4 regions of the Comamonas sp. CMM02 genome follow, and region 1 is predicted to be linked to each of the others. Evidence: predicted binding sites of a transcription regulator. Region 1 holds the regulator's gene; each other region holds the start of a gene.
What was found. The regulator LexA, encoded in region 1, represses DNA repair genes until DNA is damaged. The targets are predictions, from matches to a motif close to ACTGTATNNNNATACAGT.

Region 1 (7,993 bases):
TGCTGCAGCAGCTGAATGTGCGCCATGAACTGCTGCTGCCCAACGCAGCGGCAGATGTGGTTGAAGATGCAGAGGCCATCGAGGCGGTGCTGCCCCATGAAGCACCGCACAGCTATGTGCAGCGTGTCACAGGACTCAAACTGGATGCGGCGGCTGCCCGTCTGGCGCGCCGGGGTTTACCGCTTGCACCGGTGCTCACATCTGACACGACCGTCGCTTTGGGGCAAGAAATTTTGGGCAAGCCCGCTGATGCGGCCCAGGCGCAAGCCATGCTGCGCAAGCTGTCTGGTCAAACCCATGAAGTGCTGACCGCTGTCGCTTTGCAAAGCGGCGGGCAGCGTTTGCAGGCGCTGTCGATCTCCAAGGTGCGCTTTATGGCCATGAGCGATGCGCAGATCGACGCCTATGTGGCCTCGGGCGAGCCTTTTGGCAAAGCTGGCGCTTATGGCATCCAAGGCTTGGCTGCAGCCATGATTGAGCACATCGAAGGCAGCTATTCGGGCATCATGGGTTTGCCCGTATTTGAAACTGCGCAATTGCTGCGTCAACTCGGCTGGAAGATATAAGCGCGGCATGCGCTTTGCATGCTTGCCTTATTGCACGCGATTCATCAAAAACAACAGGTACACATGCAGCAAGATATTTTGATCAATTGGTCGCCACAAGAAACACGTGTGGCGGTGGTGGAACTGGGTGCAGTGCAAGAACTACATACCGAACGCACGCTGGAGCGGGGTTTGGTGGGCAATATCTATCTGGGCAAGGTCTCGCGCGTGCTGCCGGGCATGCAGTCTGCCTTTATTGATATCGGGCTGGAGCGTGCTGCTTTTTTGCACGTGGCTGACGTATGGCACCGCCATGAAAGTGGCGATGCACCGATGATTGCGCGCAAGAACGAGCCGCCCAAACCCATCGAACACCAGGTGTTTGAAGGCCAGTCCATCGTGGTGCAGGTCATCAAAGATCCAATTGGTACCAAGGGTGCGCGGCTGTCCACGCAAATCAGCATTGCAGGGCGATTGCTGGTGCATTTGCCGCAAGACGAACACATTGGTGTTTCGCAAAAAATCACCCCCCAAGAGCGCGATGCCTTGCGTGAGCGCCTGCAGAAACTGGTGGGACTGAAAGAAAACGGAGGTGGCGGCGGATTCATTTTGCGCACCAACGGTGAAGACGCGTCTGACGAAGAGCTGGCCGAAGATATTGCCTACCTGCGCAAAACCTGGGCGCGCGTCAAATCTGCTGCCACCAGCTTGCCGCCCATGTCTGTATTGCACCAAGACTTGAATCTGCTGCAACGCGTTCTGCGTGATCTGGTGGGCGAGGCCACGCAAAGCATTCGCATTGACTCCAAGGAACAGTTCGACAAGTTGGTGGCCTTTGGCAAAGAGTTCATGCCCAGTGCAGTGCCCAAGCTGCAGCTGTACAGGGGTGAGCGACCCATTTTTGATCTGTATTCCATTGACGAAGAAATTGCCAAGGCACTGGGCCGGCGGGTGGATCTCAAATCTGGCGGCTATCTCATCATTGACCAGACCGAGGCACTGACCACCGTTGACGTCAACACTGGCGGCTACGTAGGGGCTCGCAATTTTGATGACACCATCTTCAAAACCAATCTGGAAGCCGCGCAGGCCATTGCACGCCAGCTGCGCTTGCGCAACCTGGGCGGCATCATCATTGCCGACTTTATCGATATGGCACACGAAGAACACCGCGAGCAGGTGCTGGCCGAGTTGCGCAAACAACTCGTGCGTGACCGTGTCAAAACCATGTCCGGCACTTTTTCGCAACTGGGGCTGGTGGAGATGACGCGCAAGCGCACGCGCGAATCGCTCGCCCACATGCTGTGTGAGCCATGTCCAGCATGCCAAGGCAAGGGCAGCGTGAAAACCGTGCGCAGCGTGGCCTATGAAATATTGCGCGAAATTTTGCGTGAGGCTCGCCAGTTCAACCCCAAAGAATTTCGCGTAGTAGCCAACCCCGACGTGATTGACCTGCTGCTGGACGAAGAAAGTCAGCACTTGGCAGGCCTGAGCGACTTCATTGGCAAGCCTATCTCACTGAAGGCCGAGGGCGGCCTGGTGCAAGAGCAGTACGACATTGTGTTGCTGTAGCGCGGCAATGCAGGCTGGTGCATCAGCTTGCTGTGCTGGCGCTGTGGCTCTAACTTCCATGCTTTAAGGCTGATGGCTGCTATGGCTAACGCTGCCTAGGCACGGCTCATTCCATGCCGCTATCCGCAATTTTGCACGATGAGGCTGCATAAAAGTCGTGCTTTGAGCAGTTGGTTTGGATCAGAAATCGTCCACTGCAGTGGTGTGCTGCTGCTCTGCCAGCATGTCTGAACGTATTGAATGCACACAGCGCAAAGTGCGCACAGCCTGCTAAGTCTGTACTCGAAGGTCTGGCTGGCAAAGGAGGACGGATTGCTGCAGTCGGTGCAGCAACCGTGCCCCCTGGCTGATGTCAGATTGATCCAGCAAACGTCACGTGATTAAACTGTGCTGCCGACTTGAATAAGCAGCACAGTTCAGCGTGAACCGAGATGGCTGCATGCACTTGGTGAATGTAATATTCATGATATTGATGGCTGGTCTTGCATGTTTACATTAAAGATTTTGAGTTGCTGTGCGAAATAAAAATAGAATTTCTGTAGATTTGAGAAAGCTGATTTTGATGCTTTCCATTCTGACTGGGCTCATTGTTGTTGTCAGTGCATTCTATGCGGCCCACAGCGTTCAGCGCCAGCAACTGGTGAAGGCATCGCTTGGTAATAATTATGTATATGCAGACAAGCTGGCAAAAACAACGGATGATTTCTTAAATTCGGCACAACAGCAACTAATGTTTTCGGCGGCTGTGCTTGCTGAAAATTTAGACAAGAAAAATATTTTAGAAGCTGAAGTAGACCGAGTCAGATTGCAGACCGATACATTCAACTCTGTGTTAATCGTTGATGTGAGTACTGAAGTTTTGGCAACCTCACCGGAGGCATTGCAAATCACAGGGCTGAAGCTGAGTACGCAAGGCGTTTTAGAGTCGATTGCTAAAAAGGCACCTGTTATAAGTGATCCTTATATCTCTACCGTAGGTAATTTGCTTGTATTTATATCTCACCCTATTTTTTCTTCAAAAGGAGATTATCAGGGGTTTATAGCTGGGACAATTTATTTGAAACAAGCAAGCGCTCTGCATAGGTTGTTGGGTGAGCATTATCATAAAGATGGTTCTTATATTTATGTTGTCGACAAGAATAAAAGGCTGCTATACCATCCCAATCAAGCGAGATTGGGCAGCGTAGTTGAGAATAATGCGGTAATAAATAGAGTTGTTCAAGGGCAAGAGGGTGAGTCGGTGGTCTTGAACAGCGAGGGCATTGAAATGATTGCAGGTTTTGCAGTCTCAAAAAAAGCTGAATGGGGCATCATTGCGCAACGGCCCATGAGCGCAGCACTGGTGCCTCTGGAAACATTGATGCAGCAAGTCATTTACAAAACCTTGCCTGCAGTGATTTTGTGTTTTATTTTTATTTTGTGGTCTGCTAAAAAAATATCAACGCCACTGAAAATGCTGGCTGACAGTGCACACAAGATGAATGAAGATGAGACTGAGAAAAATATACAAAGCGTCAGGTCCTGGTATTTTGAGTCTCAAGAACTAAAAAAGGCCATGCTTTTGGGTGTTGGTTTGCTTCACAATAATATTAAAAAACTTCGGGAAGATCTTCACAAAGATCCGCTCACGGGACTTGGTAATAGAAGAAACCTGGATGCGACAATTCAAGAGTTTAAAAATCTTGAAATCAAATTCTCAATTATCACAATTGATATCGATTACTTCAAAAAAATCAACGATACATATGGCCATGACGTTGGTGACAAAGTAATCAAGAATTTAGCCAATATTCTTGCGAATGTTTGTCGTCTGAACGATGTGCCTTGTCGTATTGGTGGTGAAGAATTTTTAATACTTTTGCCTAATACAAGAAAAGAAGATGCTACAAAAATTGCTGAAAGACTGAGAGTGAATGTGGAACAGGCCGAAATGCCAATGGTCGGAAAAATCACCATTTCTCTGGGGATCTCTAGTTACCCGGATGATTCGGTAGATGTTATCTCTGTCTTGAAGTATGGAGACGAAATGCTTTATAAGGCAAAGCACAATGGCCGTAATCGCGTAGAAGTTTTTGATGTTTGATCTAGGTGGGCGTATTCATTTGTTCAATATGAATTGAACGCCTGAAAAATATTTTTATATTACAAAAGCAATCCAGAGCGGCTATGGATGTCGCAGGATAGAAGCTGCGAAAAGTCGTTGGCCTAGCGATAACCAAATGCAGATGGATGCACAGGAGCGAAGCGCGTCACATATGCACGGAGGATGTGCGCCTCCTTAGGCTTCTAGTTTTGGGCTGCAGCAGGGGTATTCCAGGCTTTTGCTGCTAGCGTGCATGGTCCGTGCCATCTTCATGCTGGGCATATGCAGCGGGTGCATGGGCAGTGAACGTGTCACGTCAGGCTTGCGGTTTTGCACGTGGAAGATTGGCCTTGGCACGTTCCCAGGTTAAGCGCACATCGGTTTGCTCTGCAGTGCGGTAAGTAAAGCTGCGGCCCATCAGCCCTCCGCTACTGGGTAAAACGGGTTGGCGCGATGTGGAGTTGGGCGTTGTGCTCATGAATCCTCCTGCCGGTGCAATGTGGTCTTGTGAATCTTGATGACCCATGGATGGCATCGTGCAGCAATTTGATGCCTCTGGATCAGCCTTGTTTGCCATGGTGCATGTCAGGATTTTTCGATCCCTCTGTGGCTGTTCAAAAACATTCACTTTGTGGCTCGAGCTAGCAGACCATTACTGTGCTGCAACGCGCCAAATGTTGTTCTGCTCTTGAGCGGCGAGCTCATCCAGGGCTGCGCAGACATCGCCCAGTTTTCCAGACAATACAAAGCGGGAATTGTCGGCATCTTTCATGCGGCGCATTAAGCGCACATTGCCTGTGCACACCTGGCGATCAACCATGTGCGCTGGCAGATCAATGAAGCGTGCCTGGTTGGACGCCTTGTGGCCGGCTGGGCTGATACGGGGCAAAGGTAGCTCGCAGTAAAAAAATTGCATGGCGATTTCCTCTGGTGGGTGGGTGAAGGGAGGCAAAAACAGGCTGCAGTAATCCCTGCGGCACACAACGCCGCATTCGCAAGGATGAAATGGGTAGAGCGGGTTAGAGCTGGAAGGCGTTGCGAATCAAGCCGACAGCCAGGCCTTCAATCGCAAAACTTTCGTTGTCATCTACCTGGATGACCGGGTAGTCTGGGTTTTCTGGCAGCAGCTCGATGCCGGTGCTTGACTTGCGCAGGCGTTTGACGGTTACTTCATCACCCAGACGGGCCACCACGATTTGGCCGTTGCGTGCTTCACGTGTTGACTGGACTGCCAGCAAATCTCCATCCAAGATGCCAGCATCGCGCATGGACATGCCGCGTACGCGCAAGAGGTAATCTGGCTTGGTGGCAAACATGCTGCTTTCAACGGCAAAGCTCTGGTCGATGTGCTCTTGCGCCAAAATGGGCGATCCGGCTGCCACGCGGCCCACCAGTGGCAGCAGCAACGGTTGCATCGCGGCCATGGGCAAGTCAAAGTGTGTGCCACGTGCAGCATTGATGTGGCGCACAGCGTCGCTGACCAGGCGTATGCCGCGTGAAGTGCCGCTGACCAGTTCTAGAACGCCCTTGCGTGCTAGTGCTTTCAGGTGTTCTTCGGCAGCGTTGGCGGATTTAAATCCCAAGGTGCGTGCAATTTCTGCACGGGTAGGCGGTGCGCCTGTGCTTGAAATAGCATCTTGGATAAGGTCCAGAATTTGCTGCTGTCTGGGGGTGAGTGTGGTGTGCTCCATGCCTGTCCTTGCTTGGGATAACTGTTTGTTTATCCAGTACCTGTATTTTTAACCAGTTTTGGGAAGGCTGCAAGTGTCTACGAGAAGAAAAATTGTGATCTTGGGTACAGGGGGAACCATTGCAGGGCTGGGTCATGCCGATGGGGGCAGCGTTGGCTATAAGGCTGCTCAGATTGGTGTTGCACAGCTGCTACAGCCCATTGCACAAGGGTGCCTGCAAGGACACTTCGCATTTGAAGTGGCGCAAATCGCGCAACTCGATAGCAAAGACATGGATATCTGCACCTGGCAGCAGCTGGCCACAGCTTGCGCCAGCTGGCTGGAGCAGGAAGACGTGGCAGGCGTGGTCATTACCCATGGCACAGACACGCTGGAAGAGACCGCCTGGTTCTTGCAGTGCGTGTTGCAGTGCTCCAAACCTGTGGTGCTTACGTGTGCGATGCGCCCGGCAACGGCGCTGTCAGCAGATGGCCCTGCCAATTTGCGTGATGCGCTGGTTTGTGCCGCCCATGGTTTGCCGGGTGTCTGGGTGGCTGCTGCGGGCGAAGTGCATGCTGCGCAATCTGTGCGCAAAGTGCATCCGTATAGGTTGAATGCTTTTTCCTCTGGTGCGGCAGGGCCTGCAGGCTGGGTGGAAGAAGGGCGTGTGCGCTGGGGGACGACTGAAGCTCAGCTTGGTGGTGAAAGCTCTGCAGTGCCTGCGCGCGCCTGGAGCAGGGATGCTGCGCAGTGGCCCTGGGTGGAGATTGTCACCAGCACTGCCTGTGCACGCGCTGAGGCAGTTGACGCATTGGTGGCGGGGGGCGTCAAGGGGCTGGTGGTGGCTGGCACGGGCAATGGCTCTATCCATGAAGCCTTGCAGCAAGCCCTTCGCAGGGCGGTGAGCCAAGGTGTGCGGGTTTGGCGCAGTACACGTTGCGAGCAGGGGCAGATCGTGCTGGCCGATGGCGAGTGCGATCCCGGTGTGACGCCACTGAGCCCAGTGAAGGCGCGTATCAGTTTGATGCTGACACTGCTGCAGATACAGGTACAGGGGTAGTGCAAAGGCGATGCAGGCATAAAAAAAGCTGCCACAAGGGCAGCTTTTTTGTGGGCAATGGCAGCAATTAAGCGCTCAGTGCTTCAAAGGCGCGTGCAGTGATTTCTTCTACGGAGCCCATGCCGCTGATTGCGCGGTACTTGGGTGCGTGTGCCGGGTCTTCCTTGGCCCATGCCTGGTAGTAATCAACCAATGGACGAGTCTGGCTGCTGTACACGTCCAGGCGTTTTTTCACGGTTTCTTCTTTGTCGTCTTCACGTTGCACCAAGTCCTCGCCGGTCACGTCATCCTTGCCTTCTGTCTGAGGGGCATTGAACTTGATGTGGTAAGTGCGACCCGATGCTGGGTGTGAACGGCGGCCGCTCATGCGTTCGATGATGGCATCGAAAGGCACGTCGATCTCCAGCACATAGTCCAGATGCACACCGGCTGCCTTCATGGCATCAGCCTGGGGGATGGTGCGGGGGAAGCCGTCAAACAGGAAGCCATTGGCGCAATCTGCCTGGGCGATGCGTTCTTTGACCAGGTTGATGATCAGATCATCGCTGACCAGCTGACCCGCATCCATGACTGCCTTGGCTTGCTGGCCCAGCGGTGTGCCAGCCTTGACTGCGGCACGCAGCATGTCGCCAGTAGAGATTTGGGGGATGCCGAACTTCTGGCAGATGAAGGCGGCTTGCGTGCCTTTGCCGGCGCCGGGTGCGCCCAACAAAATCAGTTTCATGGAGATCCTCGAAATGTAGAAATTCTTGGTGGAGCGGGGGCTTTTCTTGAACAAGAAAAGCAGGCAGCAACCGCTCGATATTCGTTCAAGGATAGCACGCACGCCCTTGTTTTTGACTTACAAAACGCAGAGATATTCCCGTAGATGCAGTTTCTGAACAGCTGTTTTTCGTGCTTGACAGCGGTGTGTAGCGGTGTTTGTCAACTATGCACGGCAGGAATGAATGCCATGGGTTGTCTGCATGTCTTGTAGAAGACTAGACGGGTTGTTGTATAAAAAATGAGCAGTTAACGCTGGCCTGACTTTGTTTTACGTATCAAAGGAATCGCAAAACATGAT
Region 2 (7,993 bases), on a different contig from region 1:
CTGTGTCGCGCCAGGTGATTGCGCTGGAAGAGTTTGTCGGGGTGGAGCTGTTTCGCCGCACCCGCCATGGCGTGGCGCTGACGCCAGCGGGCGATGCCTATGCGCGCAAGGTCCGCAGCTGGTTGCTGGGTGTGGAGCGTGACACGCTGGATTTGATGGCCCATCAGGGCACGGGCGGCACCATCAAACTGGCAGCCGTGCCCACATTTGCCACACGCTGGCTGATGCCGCGCCTGCCGCTGCTGGCCAAAACCCAGCCTGATATCACCGTGCACATCGACACGCAAACACGCCCTTTTTTGTTTGCCGATACGGGCTTTGATGCCGCGCTGTATGCAGGCACCCCCGAGCAAGTGCGCAACTGGCCAGGAATTGAAGCCATGCACCTGATGGATGAAGATGTGGTGCCCGTGTGCAGCCCTCTCTTGCTGGACCGCGCCACGCAGCGGGCACCGGGGCGGGCATGGCAGCCGCTGCAGCCACAGGCGCTGGCAGATTTACCTTTGTTGCAGCAAAGTACGCGCCCTCAAGGCTGGGCGCAGTGGTTCCAGTCGGTAGGGGTGGATGCCCCACGGGCCATGGATGGCCCTCGCTATGAGCTGTTTTCGATGCTGGCTGTGGCGGCCACGCATGGCATGGGGGTGGCGCTGATCCCGCCAATGCTGATTGAAGCCGAGCTGGCGCGTGGCGAGCTGGTGGTGGCCAGTGCCCAGCCTTTGCGCGGTGAGCGCAGCTATTACTTCATCACCCCCGCGCAGCAGGCACCATCGAATGTGCTGCAGGCTTTTTCAAGCTGGCTCCAAGCGATGGCGCAGCAGTGCGCTGAGGCTCAAAGCCGCTGAAAAACGGCTACGCTCAGGGGCATCAGCAGTGCCGTCAGCACACCGTTCAAGCCCATGGCCAATGCAGCAAATGCCCCGGCTGTGGGATTGATCTGAATGGCGCGTGCCGTGCCAATGGCGTGGGACGTCAGTCCTTGTGCAAAACCCTCGACAGCGGGGTCTTTGCTGCCGATCAGGCGCAGCAGCAGGGGGGCCATCATGCAGCCGCTGATGCCAGTGACAGCGACGGCGACAGCGGCCAGCGATGGCAGGCCGCCAAAGCGCTCAGACATGGGCAGTGCAATCGGGATGGTGGCTGACTTGGGGGCCAGCGAGATGATGGTCTCCCAGCTGCCGCCCAGCGCCCAGGCAATGCCCATGGCCGAGAACAGGGCCACCACGCAGCCAATGCTCAGAGCGACACATATGGGGCGCCACAGCGCATAAATGCGCGCGCGCTGTGCATACAGCGGGATGGCCAGCGCCACGGTGGCAGGGCCAATCAAAATGCTGAGCCACTCAACGCCTTGCTTGTAAGTGGCGTAAGGGGTATCCGTGGCCAGCAACACGCAGACGATGATGATGACCGAGGGGAAAACGGGAATCAGCATCGGGTGGCATTTGTAGCGCTTGTACAGCGCCATGGTTGCCAGGTACACGGCCATGGTCAGCACCAGCCAGGGCAGGTGGGTGACAGAGAGGCTGGCAAGCAGGTTGTCCCACTGGTTCATGGTGCCTCCTGCTGTGGTTTTTCTCGGGCCAGCATCCACTTGAAGGTGAAGGCAGTCACTAAAAAGGTGATCGCTGCGCCTGCAATGCCCGCCACCAGAAACGGCTTCCATTCGTTGGCAATGCGGTCAAAGTGCAGCATGACGCCTGCAATCGTCGGGATGAACAGCAGCATCATGTTTTGCAGCAGCATCTGCGAGGTTTGCTCCAGGGCCTGCGGCAGGCGTCCGTAGATCAGCAAGCCGATGAGCAGCAGCAAGGCACCCAGCAAGGCACCAGGGAAGGGGAGTTGAAAAAACTGAACCATGGCCTCACCCACCAGTTGAAAGGTGAACAAGGCCGCTAACGCATACAACATGGCAAGCATCCATCAAAACAATGGATGCGAAGTCTAGGGGGTCTGCCAGCTTTGGCAATGCCTGTTTTGCTGCATAAGTGACTGTGCGTGTTTTTTGCTGCTGATGCTTATCAATTAAGCGCAGGCAGCTATGCTTTTCTAAGATTTGCCTGCTTTCTAGGCAGGGTAAGGTGAAGCCAGGAAAAACAATGGCTTAGAGGTTGTTGTCCCTGCAGATGATCGAGTTGTCCACAGGCTTGTTCAGTGGTTTCGTGGAAAATCTAGGGTTTGTACTTACTTCGTGCGCCGAACGTGCTGCAGGTGCTCCACGATGGAGGCTGTCACCACGCCCCAGACCTGAAGTTCTTGCAGGCCTTGCAAAACGATGGGCGAGAAGGCGGCGTTGGCAGCGTGCAATTCGCTGCGGCCATGGCGCAGGAACAGCCGCTTGACCGTGAATTCGCCATCCACCACGGCCACCACAATATGCCCGTGCTGCGGTGCAATGGCCCGGTCGACCACGATCATGCAGCCGTCCAGGATGCCCGCATCTTGCATGCTGTCGCCACTGACGCGCATGGTGAAGGTGGCGGCAGGGTGCTGTGTGATGTGCGCCATCACATCAAAAACCTGCAGGGGAAAATCTTCTGCAGGGCTGGGAAAGCCGCAGCGTACCTGCGCACCAATCAAGGGCAGCGGCGCTGGTGCCAGTGCGCAGGGCACGGGGTGGCTGGCGTGGTCAGGGCGTGTGTGATTCATGGCAGTCAAGCCTGTGCAACTGGTAAATCTTCATAGCGCATGGTGTACAGCGGGCTGCGCATGGCTTGCTTCATGCGCCAGCCAGTGCTGTCCTGGCCGGGCAGGCCGCAACTGGCCAGGTGAATGGTTTGCTTGCCGTAGCGCGCATTGATGGCATCTACGGCCTGCATCAAATGCGTGGAGGTGCTTGGGATGTCAGCGTCGGCAAACAAATCGCTGGTTCTTGGCTGATGGGAGGGCTGCAAGCCCAGCAAGATGACACCCGCTTTGCTCAGTGGGTGCCCGGCTTGAAAAAAACTGCGCGCTGCGTGGGTCGCTGCCTGAACCAGGCTGCGTGCATCGTTGCTTGGCTGGCGCAGCGGCACCGTCATGGCTCCGTGCCAAGGCAAACCTTGGCGAAAGGGTGAGGTGTAGGCAAACACATGTACCTGCGCTGCAAGGACACCCGCAACACGGGCTTTTTCTGCCGCACGAGATGCAAATTCACTGACGGCTTCCAATAAAGGGGGCAGCGTATGTACGGCCTGCCCAAAACTGCGCGTGCATGCTATTTGCTGTTTGGCTGCAGGCGCGTTATCCAGTGTCAAGCAACTGATGCCTTGCAGCTCGCGCGCGGTGCGCTCCAGTACCACGCCACCCATGCTGCGTGCCAGCGCTGAGGGGAGTTGTGCCAAATCGTATGCGGTGGTGCACCCTGCCTTTGCCAGCTGCGGGCCCATGCGCCGGCCAATTCCCCAGATGGCGGCCACGGGAGTGTGTTGCAGCAGGGCGATTTGCTGGGAGGGCGATATTTCCTGCCAGTTGCACACCTGGGCCCAGGCTGGTGAATAGCCACCTTGCCGGCGTTCTGCCTCTTTGGCGATGTGGTTGCAAAGTTTGGCCAGGGTTTTGGTTGGCGCAATGCCTATGCAGCAGGGAATGCTCAGGCACCGCTCTATCCGCTGGCGAATGGCGCGTGCCCGTGTGGTGAGCTGGGCGATGCCTTCTAGTCCGCCAATGAAGCATTCGTCAATGGAGTAAATTTCTTGACTGGGCCCGAGCGCAGAGGCCAGACGCATCATGCGTGCGCTCATATCGCCATACAAGGAAAAATTGGCCGACAGGGCTGTGATGCTGTGTGCAGCCAGCTGTTCTTGCAGCTGGTAATAAGGCTGGCCCATCTTGACGTGGACCTTGGCCTCATTGCTGCGAGAGATGACGCAGCCATCGTTGTTGGACAGCACAACCACGCCGCGCTGCGCCAAGCGCGGGTTGAAAGCGCGCTCGCAAGAAACGTAGAAGTTATTGCCATCAATCAGTGCGAACATGGGTTAACTGTATATCCATACAGTTAACTTCGCCATGAAGCCATACAAATGGCTGCGCTTGGAAGGTGGTCTGACCCCGGTTGCAGGCGCTTGTGATGGGGCAGATATGGGCTGAAGACGGGTTTTTTCAGCCTTCAGATATCCACTTTGAGAGAGTGGATAGAAATTTTTTTGCGAAAGACAAAAACAAAAAAGGCCAACGTGAGTTGACCTTTTTTGTTTGAAGCCTAAGCTTGATTGGTTGCGAGGGCTGGATTTGAACCAACGACCTTTGGGTTATGAGCCCAACGAGCTACCAGACTGCTCCACCTCGCGATAATTCTGGATATGCCTTGATGACAACGCTAAACACCATTAAGGTATGGTGCCCGAGGCCGGAATCGAACCGGCACGCCTTGCGGCGGCGGATTTTGAGTCCGCTGCGTCTACCAATTCCACCACCCGGGCGTCATCAGTGCATGAACGGAATTATGGCACATTTATGGAATGAAAAAAGAATATTCTTCAATTGAAGCGGCAATTGGTTCAACTCCCTTGGTCGCGCTGCAGCGTATTGATGCGCTAGCGAATACAGAGCGCGGCAATGTGTTGCTGGGTAAGCTGGAAGGCAACAACCCAGCTGGCTCGGTGAAGGATCGTCCCGCGTTGTCGATGATTCAGCGCGCACAAGAGCGCGGTGAAATCAAGCCTGGCGATACCCTGATTGAAGCGACGTCTGGCAATACCGGCATTGCACTGGCCATGGCTGCGGCCATCAAGGGCTACCGCATGGTGCTGATCATGCCGGAGGACCTGTCTATTGAGCGCGCGCAGACCATGAAGGCCTATGGCGCAGAACTTATTTTGACCCCCAAGAGCGGCGGTATGGAATATGCGCGTGATCTGGCAGAGCAAATGGTGGCGCAGGGCAAGGGCGTAGTGCTGGACCAGTTTGCCAACGAAGACAATCCGCGTGCGCACTATGAAACCACAGGCCCTGAAATCTGGGAGCAAACGGGCGGTGAGATCACGCACTTTGTGAGCGCCATGGGAACAACGGGCACGATCACGGGTGTGGCCAAGTACCTGAAGGAAAAGAACCCCAATATTCAGATCATTGGTGCGCAGCCTTCTGAAGGTTCGCGCATTCCGGGTATTCGCAAGTGGCCTGAGGAGTACTTGCCCAAGATTTACGACGCCAGTCTGGTCGATGAGCTGGTGTATGTCAGCCAGGACGATGCCGAAGACATGTGCCGTCGCATGGCGCGTGAGGAGGGTATTTTTGCGGGCATCTCGGCCGCGGGTGCTTGCTGGGTCGCGCAGGAGATTGCCAAGCGCGAGCACAATGCCACTATCGTATTCATTGTGTGTGACCGTGGTGATCGCTATTTGTCTACGGGCGTGTTTCCTGCCTGAGCGGGCGTTTCATGCCTGAAAGGTCGCACCGGTTGCGGCCTTTTTTTTGCCCTTTTCTTTGTGAGAAAGCTTGCTCTATGAGCCATGAGATGCGTTTTTGCCCCAATTGCGCCACACCGTTGCAGTGGATTGCCTCGCAAGAAGACAGCGGGATGAAAGATCGCCTGCGCTGCGTGGCCTGTCACTGGACGCACTGGGGCAACCCTACACCGGTGCTGGCAGCCGTGGTGGAAAACGACCGGGGCGAGGTATTGCTGGCGCGCAATGCGATGTGGCAGGAGGGGGTGTTCGGTCTGATTACCGGTTTTATGGAAGCCGGTGAATCCCCGGAGCAAGGTATTTGCCGCGAGGTGATGGAAGAAACCAGTTTGCGCGTGAAAGCACTGCGTATCTTGGGGTCGTGGGAATTTCTGCGCATGAATCAGGTACTGGTGGCCTACCACGTGCGTGTGGATGGGGATGTGAAACTTTCGCCTGAGCTGCTGGAGTACCAGTGGAAGACGCCACAAGAGGCCCGCTGCTGGCCTTCGGGCACCGGTTATGCCCTGGCACACTGGGTGCGCAGCAAGGGCGTGGAGCCACAGTTTGGCGCCTTCAGGCCAGGGCAGTCGCCAGAGCCAGACCCGGTCAAGTGGCCGCCCAGGCCGTGGGCAGAAGATGCCCGGTTTGTTCTGCCACCACTGTTTTGAATGCCAGATGTGATCTGGGCTTTGCGTGCAAAGCTACTGCGGCAGCTGCAGCGGGTGCCTACAATGTGCGTCAGTTATAGGAAGCATTGCCATGAATATCTACCGAGAAATTGACACGCGCGGTTTGAACTGCCCCCTGCCTATCTTGAAGGCCAAGAAGGCATTGGCAGACATGGTCAGCGGGCAGTTGCTCAAAGTGGTGGCCACCGATACCGGCTCACTGCGCGACTTTCAAGCGTTTGCCAAGCAAACGGGTAATGAGCTGGTGGAGCAAAGTACGGTAGGTGCCGAGTACATCCATATCCTGCGTCGCCGTTAAAACAATAGCTGCTAGCGTAAGAAAGGCCTGCAATTGCAGGCCTTTTATATTTGAAACGCTTACAGCATGGGCGTTAGATGCTCAGATTTTTGAGATAGTCGCGAAAGTGCTCCCCCACGTCAGGGTGTTGCAGGGCCAGCTCTACCGTGGCTTCCAAGAAGCCTTCTTTGCTGCCGCAGTCGTAGCGCTTGCCTTGGTACTGAAAGGCGTACACGGTTTCGTGCTTCATCAGGCGTTCAATCGCATCGGTCAGCTGAATCTCACCACCCACCCCTTGGGGCTGGTTGCGAATTTCCTCAAAGATACGCGGCGTCAGCACATAGCGGCCTGCGACACCCATACGCGAAGGTGCTTTTTCTGGCGCGGGTTTTTCCACGATCTCGTCGATGCGCATCAGCGGGCCACCGGCTGCCTCGCCCTTGACGATGCCGTAGCGCTTGGTGTGCGACAAAGGCACTTCTTGCACGGCCAGCAGTGAGCGGCCCTGCTTTTGAAACGCCGTGGTCATCTGCGCCATCACGCCGGGGCCACCGGCCTCACCAGTCATCAAGTCGTCGGCCAGGATGACTGCAAACGGTTCGTTGCCCACCAGCGGCTCGGCGCACAACACGGCGTGGCCCAGACCCAAAGAGCGGGGCTGGCGCACGAACAGGCAGTTCATGTCCGCCGGTGCAATGCTGCGCACCAGGTCCAGCATGGCGTGCTTGCCAGCGCGCTCCAGTTCGTTTTCCAGCTCGTAAGCCGTGTCGAAATGGTCCTCGATGGCGCGCTTGCTGCGGCCCGTCACAAAAATCATGTCGCGGATACCCGCTTCGTAGGCTTCTTCTACGGCGTACTGGATCAGCGGCTTGTCCACCACAGGCAGCATCTCCTTGGGGGATGCTTTGGTGGCCGGTAAAAAGCGGGTGCCAAGGCCGGCCACGGGGAATACGGCTTTGCGCACTCGGGTTTGATTGGACATGGTCAATCCTTCTTGTTCGGGATGGAAAAAAGGCGCAGTTGCCTGCGCCTTTTTGTCGCTCAACTCAAAGCATATCAGCCCAGGCGGGCCAGTTGCTCCTGAATGCGGGTCAGTGTGGTGCCAAAGTCAGCCACGCGTTTTTTCTCTTGCTCCAGCACAGCTGCAGGCGCCTTGGCGCAGAAAGCTTCGTTGTTCAGCTTGCCATTGGCCTTGGTGATTTCACCTTCCAGGCGCTTGGCTTCTTTGCTCAAGCGGGCCTTTTCGGCTTCTACGTCCACTTCAACGAACAGTGCCAGACGGGCATCTGCCACCACGTTCACGGGCGCCGACTGGGCTTCGGCTTGCCACGCGGCTTCGGTGTCAAAGACCTTGACTTCGCTGAGCTTGGCCAGGTTCTTCAGCACATCTGCGTTGGCACGCAGGAACTGCGTCGCCTCTGCGGTGTCGCCCATGACCAGCAGTGGCAGGCGCAACGCAGGCGAGACACCCATCTCGCCACGCAGCGTGCGGCAGGCATCGACCATGGCCTTGATGCGGCCCACGTAGGCGATGGATGCTTCGTCAATCTTCTCTGGCTGGGCTTCAGGGTAGGCCGCGACAGCGATGGAGTCGCCTTGCTTGCCAGCCACTGGAGCCACCTTTTGCCACAGCTCTTCCGTCACGAACGGGATGATGG
Region 3 (7,993 bases), on a different contig from region 1:
CCATGGCGTTCAGATAGCCCGCAGTAGGTGGTAGTACCCACAAGCCATTGAAATCTTTCAGACCCGATACAGCCCCTGCACCCGGCACACTTTCGGGCTGCCATACGCTGATGTAGCCGTGGGACGGAAACACCAGATGCGCACCGTCATCCGGGTGCTGTAGCCAGCGACCATAGGGCGTGACCATGCCCACGGGCAAACTCATGCGCTCATCTTCGCTGTGGGGCGGCAGTCCCGTGCTGGGGTGGCGCTTGGGCACGACGCAATAGGTCTGCGTCTGCTCATCCCAGGCACCAAAGTGGCTCAGCGTGTAATGCTCGACCAGCCAAGCGGGCCAGTCTTGTTCATCGTCTTGCTCAATCGCTGCGGTGCGGGCAATGACTGCAGGGCTCCACCAGCCCAGTTGTGCGTGCGGGTCTTGCTTCAAAATTTGAAGTGCTTGTGGCAAAACAGGTGTGTGTCCATCCCATTGCCGGCACACATCGCGCTGAGCATGCAGAAAGTGGGCGAACTCTGGTTCGTCAAAATCATGCGGGCACAGCATGGCGCTATCGAGCAGCAGCCATTGGCGCTGGCTGGTGGTGATGGTGCTGTCCATGGCTTGCCACTGCGCGCACATCGATGCCGACCAGTGGCTGGGCAGCGGCTCCATGCAGGCCTTGAGCCATTGCCAGCGCGCCTTGACCTGTGCCATGGGCGCCACCAGTGCAGACAGCGCATCTTTATCTTCGTAGGCACTGCAGGGCACCTGTTTTGGCAACTGTTGGGCGTCGCCCATGAGTACGCTAAACAGCAGGGGCGTGGTGTCGAACCATTCGGCCCAGCCATCGCAAACGCCACCGGGCTCGACAGGCCAATGGGTGGTGGAACTGGGGAATTCATCGTGGGCAAGCAGCAGGGCGTAAGCAGGCATGAAATTGCAGAAAAACTAAAAGGCGGTAGTGCCCTGCGCGCAGCGGCGACGGCTTGAGGTAGGGGCGTCAGTCTTCAGGCCGTAAGCGGCACGGGTGCGCTGTGCGCAGCACCGGGCTTGATGGCCACGATGCGCTGCACCACACGGTCAGGCTGGCTGCGCAGGCCATGCTCGTAGGCCACTACCTGCCAGCCATTGCAGACCTGCAGCAATTCACCGGGCGCGAGCAAGAAGTCAGGGCGCGACGGTTTGCCGAAAGCGGCATTGCCCTGCGCAAAGGTTTCGTAGATCAGTACGCCGCCATCGCGCACGCTGCCCAGAATCTGGGGCCACAAGGGGCGCCACAGATAGTGGGTGACAACCACCGCATCAAATTGCTGCTCGGGCAAGGGCCATGGGGCATTTTCTATATCGGCGTGCAGGGCGCGTACGCTGGCGGGCAAGTGCGCCAAGGCCTGTGCATCACGATCAACCCCTGTCAGCTGATGGCCCAGTTCAGCCAGAAACGCCGCGTGGCGGCCCCTGCCACAGGCCACATCGAGCACCTGCGAAGCAGGGGGAATGACGTGACTAAAGCGTTGAATCCATTCGGAAGGTGCAGCGGCCGTGGCAACCATACTGAGGGGCAAAGGAGAAGGACAAAACATATGCAGCCCACTATATGCGCTGCAGTGCAGGGTTTTAATGCGGGCGACTGTCTTGTTTTACGGCTGCCAGGGCCATGTTTTCTACCCAGCCCGGCGCTATCAGTTTGATCCACCGGCCCAGCTTGCCTTTGGTGGTCATCACCACTTCACGCTGGCGGGCGTGCATGGCGCGGATGATCAGATGCGCGCACTCTGACACAGGCATGGCGTTGTCTTCTTTGAGGCCGCTCACACCTGCGGCCTGTCCTTGGGCGTTGTAGCCGTGGTAACGGATGCGCGTGTCCACCACGCCTGGGTAGGCCAGCGTGACGCTCACGCCGCTGGGTTTGAGCTCGGCCCTCAGGGCTTCAAAAAATCCCACCATGGCAAATTTGCTGGCACTGTAGGCAGTACGCCCCGGCACACCCACCAGCCCTGCCAGTGAAGACACCGCCACGATGCGCCCGCGCGAAGCCTGCAAATGCGGCAACGCAGCATGCGTGCACCACACACTGCCCCACAGGTTCACGCGCATCAGCTGTTCGTACCATTGCAAATGCTCTGCGCTCACATCAGCCAGCATGGCGTGGGCAGAGATGCCTGCGTTGTTGATCAGACAGTCAATCCCGCCAAAGGCCTGCACCGTTTGTGCAATCAACGCGCGGCACTGCGCTTGGTCTGCTACGTCGGTGCGTACCACCAGTACCTGGGCTTTGGCGGCCCGGCACTCTAATGCGACGGCTTGCAGCTTGGCAGCGTCGCGGGCCGCCAGTACCAGTTGCAATTGTTCATGGTGGGTGTGCGCCAGCTGGCGTGCCATTTCAGCGCCAATGCCGTCCGAAGCGCCTGTGATGATGATGCGAGGCAAAGCAGTCTCCCGGCCATGCCGCCGGGAGTGTTTCCTCAGCTTAGAAGCAGGCCCAAACCTGATCTGCCAGTGTGAGCATGAATTCTGGGCGTGTGTACAGGGCAAACACCGCCAGCAAGATCGCTAGAACCCCCGCCCAGATCAGCGCCCGCAGCCACAAAGGCAGTGCAGGCGGGGTGGGTGTGGTGTGGGTGTGCATGGTGGTCAATATTACGCTGTTGCCGTCGGCTGGCGCACCAAAGCGGCTTCACGCACCGGCAGATTGACCAGCGCAGCAAAGATGCCCAAGGCAATCGACAGATACCACACCATGTCGTAATTGCCGTTCATGTCATACAGATAGCCACCCAGCCATACGCCCATGAAGCTGCCAATCTGGTGGCTGAAAAATACAAAGCCCCCCAGCATGGACAGATGCTGCACGCCAAAGATTTGTGCAATCGTGGCATTGGTCAGCGGCACGGTGGACAGCCACAGAAAGCCCATGGCAGCAGTGAAGATGTATACCGACCATTCGGTCAGCGGCATCAGCAAGAAAAGCACGGTGATTACCGAGCGCATGCCGTAAATGCCCGACAGCACATAGCGCTTGTGCATGGGGTATTTTTGCCCCAGATTGCCTGCCAGATAGGTGCCAAAAATGTTGAACAGTCCTACCAGCGCCAGACCAATGCTGGCCACGTGGGGAGCCATGCCAAAGTCTTTGAGGTAGCTGGGCATGTGTACGCCAATGAACATCACCTGAAAGCCGCAGACAAAGTAGCCCGCCAGCAGCAGCACAAAGCTGGGGTTGGTCCATGCCTCTTTCAGGGCATGTCCAATGGTCTGTTCGCGCTTGGGTGCAGCGCCCCCCGTGAAGCCCGGTTCGCGCAGGCCAAACGCAAGCACGCAAATAATGAGTGCCATGGCAGCCAGAATCAGCAGCGCATTGCTCCAGCCAAACTGCGCAATCAGCGTGCCTTCCATTGGCACCATGAAAAACTGACCAAATGATCCGGCTGCAGCCGTAACCCCCATGGCCCAGCTGCGCCGTGCTGCAGGAATTTGCCGCCCCAGCACGCCATAAATCACCGCATACGTCGTGCCTGCCTGTGCTGCGCCAATAACCACGCCGGTCGTCAGTGCAAACATCAGGGTGCTGGGCGACAGGGCCATGCCAATCAGCCCCAGTGCATACAGGACGGAGCCGCAAATGAGCACCTTGAAGGCACCAATCCGATCGGCAATCATGCCCACGAAGATGCCAAAAATGCCCCACGACAGGTTCTGAATCGCAATGGCCAGCGAAAAACTCTCTCGCGTCCAGCCCATGTCCTGGGTGATGGGCAGCAACCACAGCCCAAAACCATGGCGTATGCCCATGGCCAGTGTGACGACCATGCCCCCGCACAGCAGCACTTGCAGCATGGGCAATTGCTGGGTGGATGATTGTTGTGTGTTGTTTTGCATGCCAAACAATGTAGCGAAATGCGTCGGTAAAAGCTGCAACATGTGCGATATGGATTGCATATTCCAGCCTTCGGATGGCACGATGCCGCCTTCGCTACACGGAGTCTAGTCTTGGTTACTGTGAATTTATCCAGCACTGAGCTGTGGCCGGAATTACAATCCGCCCCCATGGCAGCTAAACCCTCTACTCCTGCATCCGCTTATTCGGAAGGCTCAATCCGCGTGCTCAAGGGCCTGGAGCCCGTCAAGCAGCGTCCCGGCATGTACACCCGTACCGACAACCCCTTGCACATCCTGCAAGAGGTGATTGACAACGCCGCCGACGAGGCTTTGGCCGGATTCGGCAAAAAAATCAAACTCACCTTGCACACCGACGGCTCCGTCAGTGTGGAAGACGATGGCCGTGGCATTCCTTTTGGCCTGCATCCTGAAGAGGGTGCCCCTGTGGTCGAACTGGTCTTTACCCGCCTGCATGCGGGTGGCAAGTTCGACAAGGGCAACGGAGGGGCATACAGCTTTTCTGGTGGCTTGCATGGCGTGGGGGTCTCGGTGACCAATGCGCTGTCCACGCGGCTGGAAGTGACCGTGTTTCGCGATGGGAAAGTCGCCAGTCTGACTTTCTCGGGCGGCGATGTGATCGAGCCTTTGAGCGTACGCCCCATGGCCAGTGGTGACCGCAAGCAGGGCACCACCGTTCGCGCTTGGCCAGATGCCAAATACTTTGACAGCCCCCACTTGCCCATGGGCGAGCTGGTGCACCTGCTGCGCTCCAAAGCCGTGCTCATGCCCGGTGTCAGCGTGACACTGACCAACGAAAAGAACAAAGACGTTCAGCAGTGGCAGTACAAGGGCGGTCTTAAAGACTACCTTTCGCAAACGCTGGTGGCTGACCCCGTCATTCCGCTGCTTGAAGGCGAAGGCTTTGCTGACAAGCACAGCGATACGTTCAGCGAAGGTGAGGGTGCCGCTTGGTGCCTGGCCTTTACGGAGCTGGGTGCCCCCGTGCGCGAGAGCTACGTCAACCTGATTCCCACCACGGCGGGTGGTACGCACGAAAGCGGCCTGCGCGATGGCTTGTTTCAGGCCGTCAAAGGCTTTATCGAGCTGCATGCGCTGCTGCCCAAGGGCGTCAAGCTCATGCCGGACGACGTATTTGCGCGTGCCAGCTTTGTCTTGAGCGCCAAGGTGCTTGATCCGCAGTTTCAGGGCCAGGTCAAAGAAAAGCTCAACAGCCGTGATGCCGTGCGCCTGGTTTCGGGTTTTGTGAAGCCCGCCATGGAGCTGTGGCTCAACGCCAATGTGGAACATGGCAAGAAGCTGGCCGAACTGGCCATCAAGGCTGCGCAAATTCGCCAGAAGGCTGGTCAGAAGATTGAAAAGCGCAAAGGCTCTGGCGTGGCCGTGCTGCCCGGCAAGCTGACCGACTGCGAAAGCCGTGATCTGGCCGACAACGAAGTGTTTCTGGTGGAGGGTGACTCTGCCGGTGGCTCCGCCAAAATGGGGCGCAACAAAGCGACGCAGGCCGTGCTGCCTTTGCGCGGCAAGGTGCTCAACACCTGGGAGGTGGATCGCGACCGCCTGTTTGCCAACAACGAAATTCATGACATTTCAGTGGCCATCGGCGTGGACCCCCACGGCCCGAATGACACGCCAGATCTGTCTGGCCTGCGTTACGGCAAGATTTGCATCTTGAGTGATGCCGATGTGGACGGCTCGCACATTCAGGTGCTGCTGCTGACCTTGTTCTTCAAGCATTTCCCCAAGCTGATCGAAGCGGGCCACGTTCACATTGCGCTGCCTCCCTTGTTCCGGGTGGATGTGCCTGCGCGTGGCAAAAAACCAGCGACCAAGGTGTATGCGCTGGATGATGGCGAGCTGCACGCCATTCTCGACAAGGCCGCCAAAGAAGGCGTTCCGCGCGAGAAATGTCAGATCAGCCGCTTTAAGGGTCTGGGCGAGATGAACGCTGAGCAATTGTGGGAAACCACGCTCAACCCCGACACCCGGCGTCTGCTGCCGGTGCAGGTTCAAAGTCTGAACGCTGAGGCATCGGCCCACATCTTTGGCCAGCTTATGGGTAAAGGAGAAGCGGCTGCCCGCCGAGAGTTGATGGAGCTGCACGGTGATGCGGTCGAGGTGGATATTTAACGTCTGCCATGTGCATGCGCACTCGTCTGACGGCATCTTCAGCACAGGGGCGCGATGGGCGACATCCCCACGCGGTTTTAACGCATGGGGCTTGGAGACATCGCCAGCCCCGTGTTAAATGTGAGTGATGACTAACACGATTCAGTCTCCTATAGCCAAGCGCAATGGCCCCCAGTCTGCGTCAGCGTGCCTGCACAGCAACTGGTTGCGCGCCGTGAGTGCAGCTGTGGGGTTGTTCAGCGTGTCACTGGCCCATGCTGATACCTGGTTTTTCGTCGAGGACAACGGTGTTTTGCACTACGCCAATGAACGCGTGGACGAGCGCTATCACCGCTTTTCAATGAATGACCTGGAGCCCGGCGATGGCCCCCTGTTTGTCGATATACGCGCTGCAGCCTACCGGCTAGCAGAAGCCTCCGAAAAAGATCGTAGCGCCGCCACCCGGTACTTTGCCAATAGCAGTGGCTACAAACTCCACGCCAAGCACATCCGTGCGGCGGCCTCGAAATTGGGTGTTGATGAGCAACTGCTCAAGGCCATTGCCACGGCAGAGTCGGGCTTTAACGCCACGGCGGTATCGCCCAAGGGTGCGATTGGCCTGATGCAGGTGATTCCAGATACGGCAGCCCGCTTTGGGGTGGAGGGCGACAAGCAGCGCTCCATCGTGCAAAAGCTCAAGGACCCGGCCATCAACGTGCCTGTCAGTGCACGTTATGTGCGCTACCTGCAGGGTCTATTTCCGGGGCGTACCGACCTGGTTGTGGCCGCCTACAACGCGGGTGAAGGCGCGGTGCAGCGCTATGGCAACAAAATTCCGCCTTACAAAGAAACCCAGAACTACGTCAAAACGGTGATGACCTTGTACGCTAGCCTGCAACCCAATTTGATTGCCAACAACGGTATGGGCCTGTATGGGGGCAGTGCACAACTGACACGCAGCCCTACGGACAGCAACCGTTTTCGCATGACCATTCCGGCCGCTGATGATGTGAACAACTGACATCGCCTGCCGCGCAACAATCCAGCAGGGCGTACGCGTTGGAGGAGACGCCCGCCACTGCTGTCAAAAACTAAGAAACCATGAGCGATCAACCCGAAGTCGAAGTACCTGCCCAGCAGCCCGCAGCCCCTTTGTTGGATTTAGCCACCCAGGCGTCAGGGGACGCCCTGGAGCTGGGCCAGTACGCCCAGCGTGCCTATCTGGAATACGCACTGAGCGTGGTCAAGGGCCGCGCCCTGCCCGATGTGGCCGACGGCATGAAACCCGTGCAGCGCCGCATTCTGTACGCCATGGACCGCATGGGCCTGAGCTTTAGCGGCCCCAACAACAACACCGCCCCCAAACCCGTCAAATCAGCCCGTGTGGTGGGTGATGTGCTGGGTCGTTTTCACCCCCACGGTGACCAGTCAGCCTACGATGCGCTGGTGCGCATGGCGCAAGATTTTTCGCAGCGCTACCCGCTGGTGGATGGGCAAGGCAACTTCGGTAGCCGCGACGGCGACGGCGCAGCCGCCATGCGTTACACCGAAGCGCGGCTGTCCAAAATCACCACGCTGCTGCTCGATGAGATTGACGAAGGCACGGTCAACTTTGTGCCCAATTACGACGGCAGCACGCAAGAGCCACAGCAGTTGCCCGCCCGATTGCCGTTTTCGCTGCTCAACGGCGCCAGCGGCATTGCCGTGGGTCTGGCCACCGAAATCCCCAGCCACAACCTGCGCGAAGTGGCCGATGCCTGCGTGGCGCTGGTCAAAAAACCCACGCTGAGCGATGACGAGCTGTACACCCTGATCACCGGCCCCGACTACCCCGGCGGCGGCCAAATCATCAGCAGCGCGCAAGACATTCGCAACGCCTACACCACGGGCCGCGGCAGCCTGAAGGTGCGCGCCCGCTGGAGCATTGAAGAGCTGGCGCGCGGCCAGTGGCAAATGGTGGTCAACGAGCTGCCGCCCGGTGTGTCGTCGCAAAAAATTCTGGAAGAGATC
Region 4 (7,993 bases), on a different contig from region 1:
CCATGTAGCACTTGTAGATCTTGGCGAAGATGTCTACGGCCTGGTCAATCGATGCGCCTGTCAGGCCGATGGCAGCAGCCACCTTCTTGCTCTGCTCAACGGTGATGCCAGCGATAGGATCGATCATCTCGGTGATGATCTTCTCGGGTGTGGAGTGAGCCACTTCCTCGATGTCCATGCCGCCTTCGCTGGAAGCGATCAGCGCAACTTTTTGCGTGGCACGGTCAGTGACCAGCGACACATACAGTTCGTTCTTGATGTCGGCGCCGTCTTCAATGTACAGGCGACGCACTTGCTGGCCTTCGGGGCCAGTTTGGTGCGTGATCAGCTGCATGCCGAGAATTTGCTCGGCCAGGGTTTTCACATCCTCGATGGACTTGGCCACCTTCACGCCGCCGCCTTTGCCGCGGCCGCCAGCATGGATCTGCGCCTTCACCACCCAAACTGGGCCGCCAAGCTTTTGTGCTGCCTCTACAGCTTCTTGGACGGTGAATGCCGGAATGCCACGGGGTACTGGCACACCGAATTGGCGCAAGATTTCCTTGCCTTGGTATTCATGAATCTTCATGAGTCTTGTCTCTCTGAAACGGAGGGGAAAATGCCCGTTTTCCTGCTGCCTAAACATGCGGAGCCGGGCTCGTATGACATGGCAATCAAAGAATGTACCATGGTGCACTGCAACCAAAAAGTGCCATGTCAAGTGGGTTCTACGTATGTCAATACGTAGTGAAGTGCGCAAAGCCGCGTCAAATCTGTGTTTGCGCGGCCTAGCAAAAACCCTAGTGGCTCTATGGGCGGCGTGCGGGGGTGTCCTGTCGAGGGACAATCCGCGTTTTTGTTGAGATGGTGCCGCAGTGTGTGGCACAGATGCGCCAAAGAGCGCGGGAGCGTTGAGATGTCCAAAGTCTTTATTGATGGCGAAGCCGGCACCACGGGTCTGCAGATTCGTGACCGCTTGCAGGGGATGGCTGGCGTGGAGCTGGTCAGCATTGCGCCTGAGCTGCGCAAAGACCCTGCTGCCAAGCGTGCGCTGATCGCGGGCGTGGATCTGGTGATTCTGTGCCTGCACGACGATGCTGCGCGCGAGACCACTGCCATGGTGGATGCGATCACCGCAGAGACGGGCCGCGTCATCAAGATCATTGACGCATCGACCGCGCACCGCGTGGCCCCTGGCTGGGTGTATGGCTTTCCAGAGCTGTGCACGGGCCAGCTGGCTGCGGTCAAGGCCGCAACCCGCGTTTCCAACCCCGGCTGCTATGCCACGGGTGCCATTGCGCTGCTGCGCCCGCTGGTGGATGCGGGCCTGATTCCTGCCGACTATCCGGTGGCCCTGCCATCTGTGTCGGGCTACTCTGGCGGTGGCCGCCCCATGATGGAGGCGTACGAAGCTGGCAGTGCAGCGCCGTATGAGGCTTATGCGTTGGGTTTAAGCCACAAGCACATTCCAGAAATCTTGCACTACACCGGCATGACGCGCCGCCCGGTGTTCATTCCTGCGGTGGGTAACTTTGCCCAGGGCATGCTGGTGCAGTTGCCCCTGCATCTGGACTTGCTGCCAGGTGCGCCCAAGGCGGCTGACTTGCACGATGCGCTGGCCAGCCACTACGGCCAAACGAATACGCCAGCCCAGTGGGTCAAAGTGTTGCCTCCGACGCAGGACAACAAGCTGGCTGCTGACACGCTGACCAACACCAACCAGCTGGAGCTGCGCGTGTTTGCCAACGAGCAATACCGCCAGGCCGTGCTGATTGCGCGTCTGGACAATCTGGGCAAGGGCGCCAGCGGTGCTGCGGTGCAAAATCTGCAGCTGATGCTGGGCCTTTAAGCGCCGCGCTGTCAGCGCTCACAACAAAGAAGCGGTCTGGTGCCGCTTTTTTTACGCAGAGCGACCGTATTTTTTATTCATAGCGCACTACGCGCGTATTCATTGGTTTTTAGATAGATATGTATCTGAAACCATTTAACTGCAAGCGTTAACAGCTACTTTTTATGATGCATGCTTGATGTCTGACTTAACAGCCAAGGCTGCCCAGGTGCGCCGTGCCACCTTGATTGGCCTGATTGCCGTGGTGTGCTGGAGCTGCACGGTTGGCCTGATGCGTTCTGTGGCCGAAGCGCTGGGTGCCCTGGGCGGTGCGGCCGTGCTTTACAGCGTGAGTGCAGGCTTTGTCCTGATGGTCAAAGGCCTGCCATCGCGCACGCAGCTGCGCGGGGTCTCACGGGTGTATCTGCTCGCTTGCGGGCTGCTGTTTGCGTTCTACGAAATCTGCCTGTCTTTGGCAATCGGGCTGGCCCATGACCGCCCGCAATCGCTGGAGCTGGGCATGATCAATTACCTCTGGCCAAGCCTGACCATTGTGCTGGCTGTGGTGTGCCGCCAGCAGCGTGCCCGCTGGTGGCTGTGGCCCGGGGCGGCCCTGTGCCTGTGGGGTCTGGTCATGGTGATGGGTGAGGGCGCACAAGCCAGTGCGGCGCCTTGGTGGCGCAATTTGGGCACGCACATGGCGGCCAATCCGCTGGCCTATGCACTGGCTTTTGGTGCAGCACTGATGTGGCCTGCGTACTCTGTGCTGGCGCGCATGTTTGGCGGGGGCTTTAATGGCGTGGGCCTGTTCCTGATCCTCACCGCAGCATTGCTGTGGCTGCAGTGGCTGGCAGTCGATGCACCGCCCATGCAATGGAGCTGGAGCGTGGTGGCACAGGTGCTTGCCGTGGGCGGGGCGACGGCACTGGGCTATAGCTGCTGGGAGCATGGCATTCAGCGCGGCAATCTGGCGGTGATGGCGGCCGGCTCTTATTTCACCCCTGTACTGTCGGCACTGTGGGCCAGTGTGTGGCTGTCGGTGCAGCCGGGTCTGCCGTTCTGGCAAGGCGTGGTGCTCATTACCGGTGGCTCGCTGGTGTGCTGGTGGGCGACGCGGCACTAGAGCGGTCTTTACCTTTTGTGAGTGTGGCAACTGCTGCCTTCGTGCGGTTGCTAGGCAGGGGCCGTTGCCGGCGCCTGCTGCACTCGCTTAATCCTCGTCCGGGGCCTGTCCGCGCAGTACTTTGTTGACCACATCGCCGCCAAAGCCCCGGCTGGCCAGAAAGCGCATCTGCTTCATGCGTTCTTGTGGTGTGGTGGCGGGTTCGCCAAATTTGCGCAGCCAGACATCCCAGGCGCGTGCGTGCTCGGTGTCTTTGAGCTGCTCGGCGGCGGCGCGCACTGTGTTGTCATCCAGCCCTTTGCTGCGCAGCTCGTGCAGCACGCGGGAGGCTCCCAGCTTGCCGCTGCGCCGGTACAGCACCGATTGCGCCACACGCTCGGGGTTGATGAAGTTCTTGGCCTCCAGCGCATCCAGCACGGCAGCCAGGTCTTCGCCTTCTTCTACGTAAGGGGCCAGCTTGCGCTCCAGCTCCAGGCGCGAGTGCTCGCGCTGTGAAAGGTATTTGAGCGCGCGGCCGGTCAGAGATATTTTGTGGAAACCCATAACATCCAAAAAAATGGCTGCCAGTGCTTGAACAGTCAGCGCTGGCAGCCTTTTTCACGCTAAAAGCTGATTAGGCAATCACACCGTCTTCGTCGGCAACCAGCTTGTCGGCTTTTTTGCCTTTGGCAGGTTTGGTGGCTGCTGCATCTGCGCCGGGCACGGCCACCAGGCTGATGCCCAGGCTTTCGCGCACCTTGTTTTCAATCTCGATGGCCAGCGCGGGGTTCTCTTTGAGGAACTCACGGGCGTTGTCGCGGCCCTGGCCGATTTTTTCACCGTTGTAGGCATACCAGGCGCCGGATTTTTCAATCAGCTTGGCTTCAACACCCATGTCCAGCACTTCGCCTTCGCGGCTGATGCCTTCGCCAAACATGATGTCAAATTCCGCCGTCTTGAAGGGGGGCGACACCTTGTTCTTGACGACCTTGACCTTGGTTTCGTTGCCAATGGCGTTGTCGCCCTTCTTGATGGTGCCGGTGCGGCGAATGTCCAGACGCACCGAGGCGTAGAACTTCAGCGCATTGCCGCCGGTAGTGGTTTCTGGCGAGCCGAACATCACGCCAATCTTCATGCGGATCTGGTTGATGAAGATGACGGTGCAATTGGTCTTCTTGATCGTGGCCGTCAGCTTGCGCAGGGCCTGGCTCATCAAGCGCGCCTGCAGGCCGGGCAGCGAGTCACCCATGTCGCCTTCAATTTCGGCCTTGGGCACCAGTGCGGCCACCGAGTCGATGACGATCAGATCCACCGCGCCAGAGCGCACCAGGCTGTCGCAAATTTCCAGCGCTTGCTCGCCGGTGTCAGGCTGGCTGATCAGCAGCTCGTTCAGGTTCACGCCCAGCTTTTGGGCATAGGCGGTGTCCAGTGCGTGCTCGGCATCGATAAAGGCGCAGGTGCCAGCCAGCTTTTGCATCTCAGCAATCACCTGCAGCGTGAGCGTGGTCTTGCCCGACGATTCCGGGCCGTAGATTTCAATCACGCGGCCACGTGGCAGGCCACCAACGCCCAGCGCAATGTCCAGGCCCAGCGAGCCGGTAGACACCACCTGAATGTCTTCAATCGCTTCGCCTTCGCCCAGCTTCATGATGGTGCCTTTGCCAAACTGCTTTTCAATCTGGGCCAGGGCTGCAGCCAGTGCCTTGGACTTTTCGCTGTTGGCATCGGGGGTGTTGCGGGTGATGGCGTTCATGGCTTTTCCTTGAAAAAAGAGGGTGGACTTGGTAAGTGCACCCCCTGTGGTTGTTCACAGGCTGGATGCTTGAACAGTAGTGTATGGGCTTTGTAAAAAATATATAGTCAAGTTGTATGACTATTCGTAAAACTGACTATGCCAATGAAAACATTGCCTGTGCATGTCGATGAAGCGTGGCGGCAGACCCACCTGGGGCGGTTGCTGGGCCATGCCATGCGCAAGTTTGATGAGCGGGTGCGCAGTCTGATGGCGCAGGACGATGAAACACCGCTGGCGCTGTCCAACCTGGCAGCGCGCAACAAGGTGGGGGCGGCGCACATTCACATCACGCGCCATCTTTCGCTGCAGGGAGACCGCATCACCGATCTGGCCGAGAGGGCCAGCATGAGCAAGCAGGCCATGATGGATCTGGTGGATCAGTGCGAGGCCTGGGGGCTGGTCACGCGCGTGGCTGATCTGCATGACCGGCGCGCCAAGCGCGTGCAATACACCGAGGCCGGCTGTGAATGGCACTGGGCTTTTCAGCGTGCGGTACAGCAGGCGCAGGCAGAGTTTGTGGAGGCCGTGGGCGAAGAGGTTGCCACCGTGGTGCGTCTGGGGCTGGAGGCCTACGGCAACGATGCAGGCGATGTGGCCTGACTGGTTGCTTGTCCGCCACATGCGTGCTGCAGCGCAGCACCCGCGTAAACACCTGTAGGGCGCGCAGGGGGGGACTTCTAGAATGGTCAGATGAACGGTGCCGTCCACGGTGCCGTGCGTGAAGTGACAACACACGCTGCAGCCTGCGGCACGAGATCGCGGCGCGGCAAGGAGACTGACCCATGCGCATCCTCATTGCAGAAGACGATCAAGTGCTGGCCGATGGCCTGTTGCGCAGCCTGCGCAGTGCGGGGGCGGTGGTCGATCATGTGGCCAGTGGCATTGAGGCCGATACCGCCTTGGTCACCAACAACCAGTTTGACTTGCTGATTCTGGATCTGGGCCTGCCCCGCATGCATGGGCTGGAAGTGCTCAAGCGCATGCGTGGCCGTGGTGACGGTCTGCCAGTGCTGATTTTGACGGCCGCTGACAGTGTGGACGAGCGCGTGCAGGGGCTGGATTTCGGTGCTGACGACTACATGGCCAAGCCCTTCAGTCTGCAAGAGCTGGAGGCTCGCGTGCGCGCCCTGACGCGCCGGGGCATGGGAGGCACCAGCAACTCCATCAAGCACGGCCCCTTGGTGTACGACCAGGCCGGGCGTGTGGCAACGATTGACGGCAAGATGGTGGAGCTGTCTGCGCGTGAGCTGGGCTTGCTGGAGGTGCTGCTGCAGCGTGCGGGCCGTCTGGTCAGCAAGGACCAGCTGGTCGAGCGCCTGTGTGAGTGGGGTGAAGAGGTGAGCAACAATGCCATTGAGGTCTACATCCACCGCCTGCGCAAAAAAATTGAGCGCGGCCCCATCCGCATTGCCACGGTGCGTGGTCTTGGGTATTGCCTTGAAAAAATCCAAGGCTAAATAAAGCATCGCTGGCAGCGCTTGCTGCACAGGCGTTAGCGGCCAAAAATATACCAATGACAGGCCAGCCCCGTGAAGATATTCCAGCGTGAGCAGCGATCCTTGTTCGGAGAAATTCTGGACTGGATGCTCACGCCCTTGCTGCTGCTGTGGCCCGTGAGCCTGGCGCTGACGTGGCTGGTGGCGCAATCGCTGGCCAACAAGCCTTTTGACCGTGCGCTGGAGTACAACGTGCACGCGCTGGCGCAGCTGATCATGGTGGAGCCCGATGGCCGCGCCCAGTTCAACCTGCCCCTGCCCGCCACCGAAATCTTGCGCGCCGATGAGTCCGACATGGTGTTCTATCAGGTGCTGGACAACAAGGGCGAGCATCTGTCCGGGGACCGCGATTTTCCTTCCGCCCACTCGCGTTACGACGTTCCCCCCGGTGAGGTGGTGCTGCGTGACGATGAGCTGCGTGGCGTGGACATTCGTGTGGCGGCCATGTGGGTGCGGTTGCCGCTGGTGGGCAACGACGAGCTGGCACTGGTGCAAGTGGCCGAAACGCGTGAAAAGCGCAGCGTGCTGGCAGCAGAAATCATCAAAGGGGTGATGCTGCCGCAGTTCGTCATCTTGCCGCTGGCGGTGCTGCTGGTGTGGCTGGCGCTGGCGCGTGGCATCAAGCCGCTGCACCGGCTGGAAGAGCGCATTCGCGCCCGCAAGCCCGAAGATTTGTCACCACTGAACCACCGCGCTGTGCCCATGGAGGTGGCCCCGCTGGTGGATGCGGTGAACGATTTGCTGCGCCGCCTCAATGAATCGCTGGCCACGCAAAAGCGCTTTCTGGCCGATGCGGCGCACCAGCTCAAGACACCGCTGGCAGGCCTGCGCATGCAGGCCGATCTGGCGCAGCGCGAGGGCATGAGCACGCAGGAGCTCAAACGCTCGCTGGAGCAAATTGCGCGCTCCAGCGTACGGGCCACGCACACGGTCAATCAACTGCTGTCGCTGGCTCGTGCCGAAGGCGGTGGTACGGGCTTGCAGCGTGCACCGTGTGACCTGGTGTCGCTGGTGATTGAGGTGATGCAGGACTTGCTGCCCCAGGCCATGGAGCGCCATGTGGACATGGGTTACGAGGGGGCCGAGCCGGGTGACCCGGGAGTGTGGCTGCAAGGCAATGCCACCTTGCTCAAAGAGCTGGTGCGCAACCTGCTGAGCAATGCGATCAACTACAGCCCATCCAGCGCTGAACACCCGGCGGTAGTTACGGCGCGCGTGTTGCCGGATGTGCTGGCGCGTGTGGTTTTGCTGCAGGTGGAAGACACCGGCCCAGGCGTGCCGCAGGAAGAGCGGGATCTGGTGTTTCAGCCGTTTTACCGGGCGCTGGGTTCAGAGGCTGACGGCTCGGGTCTGGGCCTGCCCATCGTGCAGGAGATTGCACGCCAGCATGGTGCCGAGGTGGTGCTGAGCGACGCCCAGCCGCAGCGCAAACCGCCGGGCGCACTGTTTTCCGTGCGCTTTAACGCCATCCGATCCGCTGCATCTATAGAAGCCACTGGCGTCGATTAAGTCAGCGATCCAGCATGTTTATGCTTGAGAAGCGTTGCTGGATGAGCGGTGCTTGCTGCGAATTTTGTGTTGCGCCGCCAGGCTGCTGGCGGTTGGCTCTTTGGGAGGCTGTGCATGCTGCAGCAACCAATTGCGAAAAGCCACCAGCGGTGCAATGTTGGCGCGTGACTCGGGGTAGCACAGCCAGTAGCCCAGGTTGCTGACCAGCCCGTGCTGGGGCAGTGGCTCGCTCACCATGCCGCTGGCAATCTTGTCCTGCACCAGACAGCGCGGCACCAGAGCTA

Region 2: the regulator LexA is predicted to act here: its motif matches at 3,960-3,977, upstream of IB213_RS04550 (Y-family DNA polymerase).
Region 3: the regulator LexA is predicted to act here: its motif matches at 3,974-3,991, upstream of IB213_RS07645 (DNA topoisomerase IV subunit B).
Region 4: the regulator LexA is predicted to act here: its motif matches at 4,723-4,740, upstream of recA (recombinase RecA).

The regions. Positions count from the first base shown of each region.
Region 1 is NZ_JACUZW010000003.1:443,233-451,225, forward strand. Features, by position in the region: gene IB213_RS11560 (nucleoside triphosphate pyrophosphatase) at 1-566, shown strand, start outside; gene rng (ribonuclease G) at 630-2,117, shown strand; gene IB213_RS11570 (diguanylate cyclase) at 2,632-4,200, shown strand; gene IB213_RS11575 (hypothetical protein) at 4,517-4,678, opposite strand; gene IB213_RS11580 (hypothetical protein) at 4,853-5,116, opposite strand; gene lexA (transcriptional repressor LexA) at 5,220-5,891, opposite strand; gene IB213_RS11590 (asparaginase) at 5,965-6,930, shown strand; gene adk (adenylate kinase) at 6,998-7,654, opposite strand.
Region 2 is NZ_JACUZW010000001.1:994,608-1,002,600, forward strand. Features, by position in the region: gene IB213_RS04530 (LysR family transcriptional regulator) at 1-842, shown strand, start outside; gene IB213_RS04535 (LrgB family protein) at 830-1,552, opposite strand; gene IB213_RS04540 (CidA/LrgA family protein) at 1,549-1,908, opposite strand; gene IB213_RS04545 (LexA family transcriptional regulator) at 2,182-2,646, opposite strand; gene IB213_RS04550 (Y-family DNA polymerase) at 2,652-3,953, opposite strand; tRNA gene IB213_RS04555 (tRNA-Met) at 4,192-4,268, opposite strand; tRNA gene IB213_RS04560 (tRNA-Leu) at 4,316-4,400, opposite strand; gene cysM (cysteine synthase CysM) at 4,440-5,348, shown strand; gene IB213_RS04570 (NUDIX domain-containing protein) at 5,426-6,037, shown strand; gene IB213_RS04575 (sulfurtransferase TusA family protein) at 6,129-6,356, shown strand; gene galU (UTP--glucose-1-phosphate uridylyltransferase GalU) at 6,430-7,317, opposite strand; gene IB213_RS04585 (valine--tRNA ligase) at 7,392-7,993, opposite strand, start outside.
Region 3 is NZ_JACUZW010000002.1:529,586-537,578, forward strand. Features, by position in the region: gene IB213_RS07620 (hypothetical protein) at 1-913, opposite strand, end outside; gene IB213_RS07625 (bifunctional 2-polyprenyl-6-hydroxyphenol methylase/3-demethylubiquinol 3-O-methyltransferase UbiG) at 988-1,530, opposite strand; gene IB213_RS07630 (SDR family oxidoreductase) at 1,595-2,407, opposite strand; gene IB213_RS07635 (hypothetical protein) at 2,448-2,606, opposite strand; gene IB213_RS07640 (MFS transporter) at 2,618-3,814, opposite strand; gene IB213_RS07645 (DNA topoisomerase IV subunit B) at 4,025-6,004, shown strand; gene IB213_RS07650 (lytic transglycosylase domain-containing protein) at 6,132-7,004, shown strand; gene parC (DNA topoisomerase IV subunit A) at 7,085-7,993, shown strand, end outside.
Region 4 is NZ_JACUZW010000004.1:65,720-73,712, reverse strand. Features, by position in the region: gene sucC (ADP-forming succinate--CoA ligase subunit beta) at 1-568, opposite strand, end outside; gene argC (N-acetyl-gamma-glutamyl-phosphate reductase) at 896-1,828, shown strand; gene yddG (aromatic amino acid DMT transporter YddG) at 2,007-2,930, shown strand; gene recX (recombination regulator RecX) at 3,018-3,473, opposite strand; gene recA (recombinase RecA) at 3,544-4,662, opposite strand; gene IB213_RS13925 (MarR family winged helix-turn-helix transcriptional regulator) at 4,801-5,304, shown strand; gene IB213_RS13920 (response regulator transcription factor) at 5,487-6,161, shown strand; gene IB213_RS13915 (sensor histidine kinase) at 6,234-7,709, shown strand; gene IB213_RS13910 (LysR substrate-binding domain-containing protein) at 7,728-7,993, opposite strand, start outside.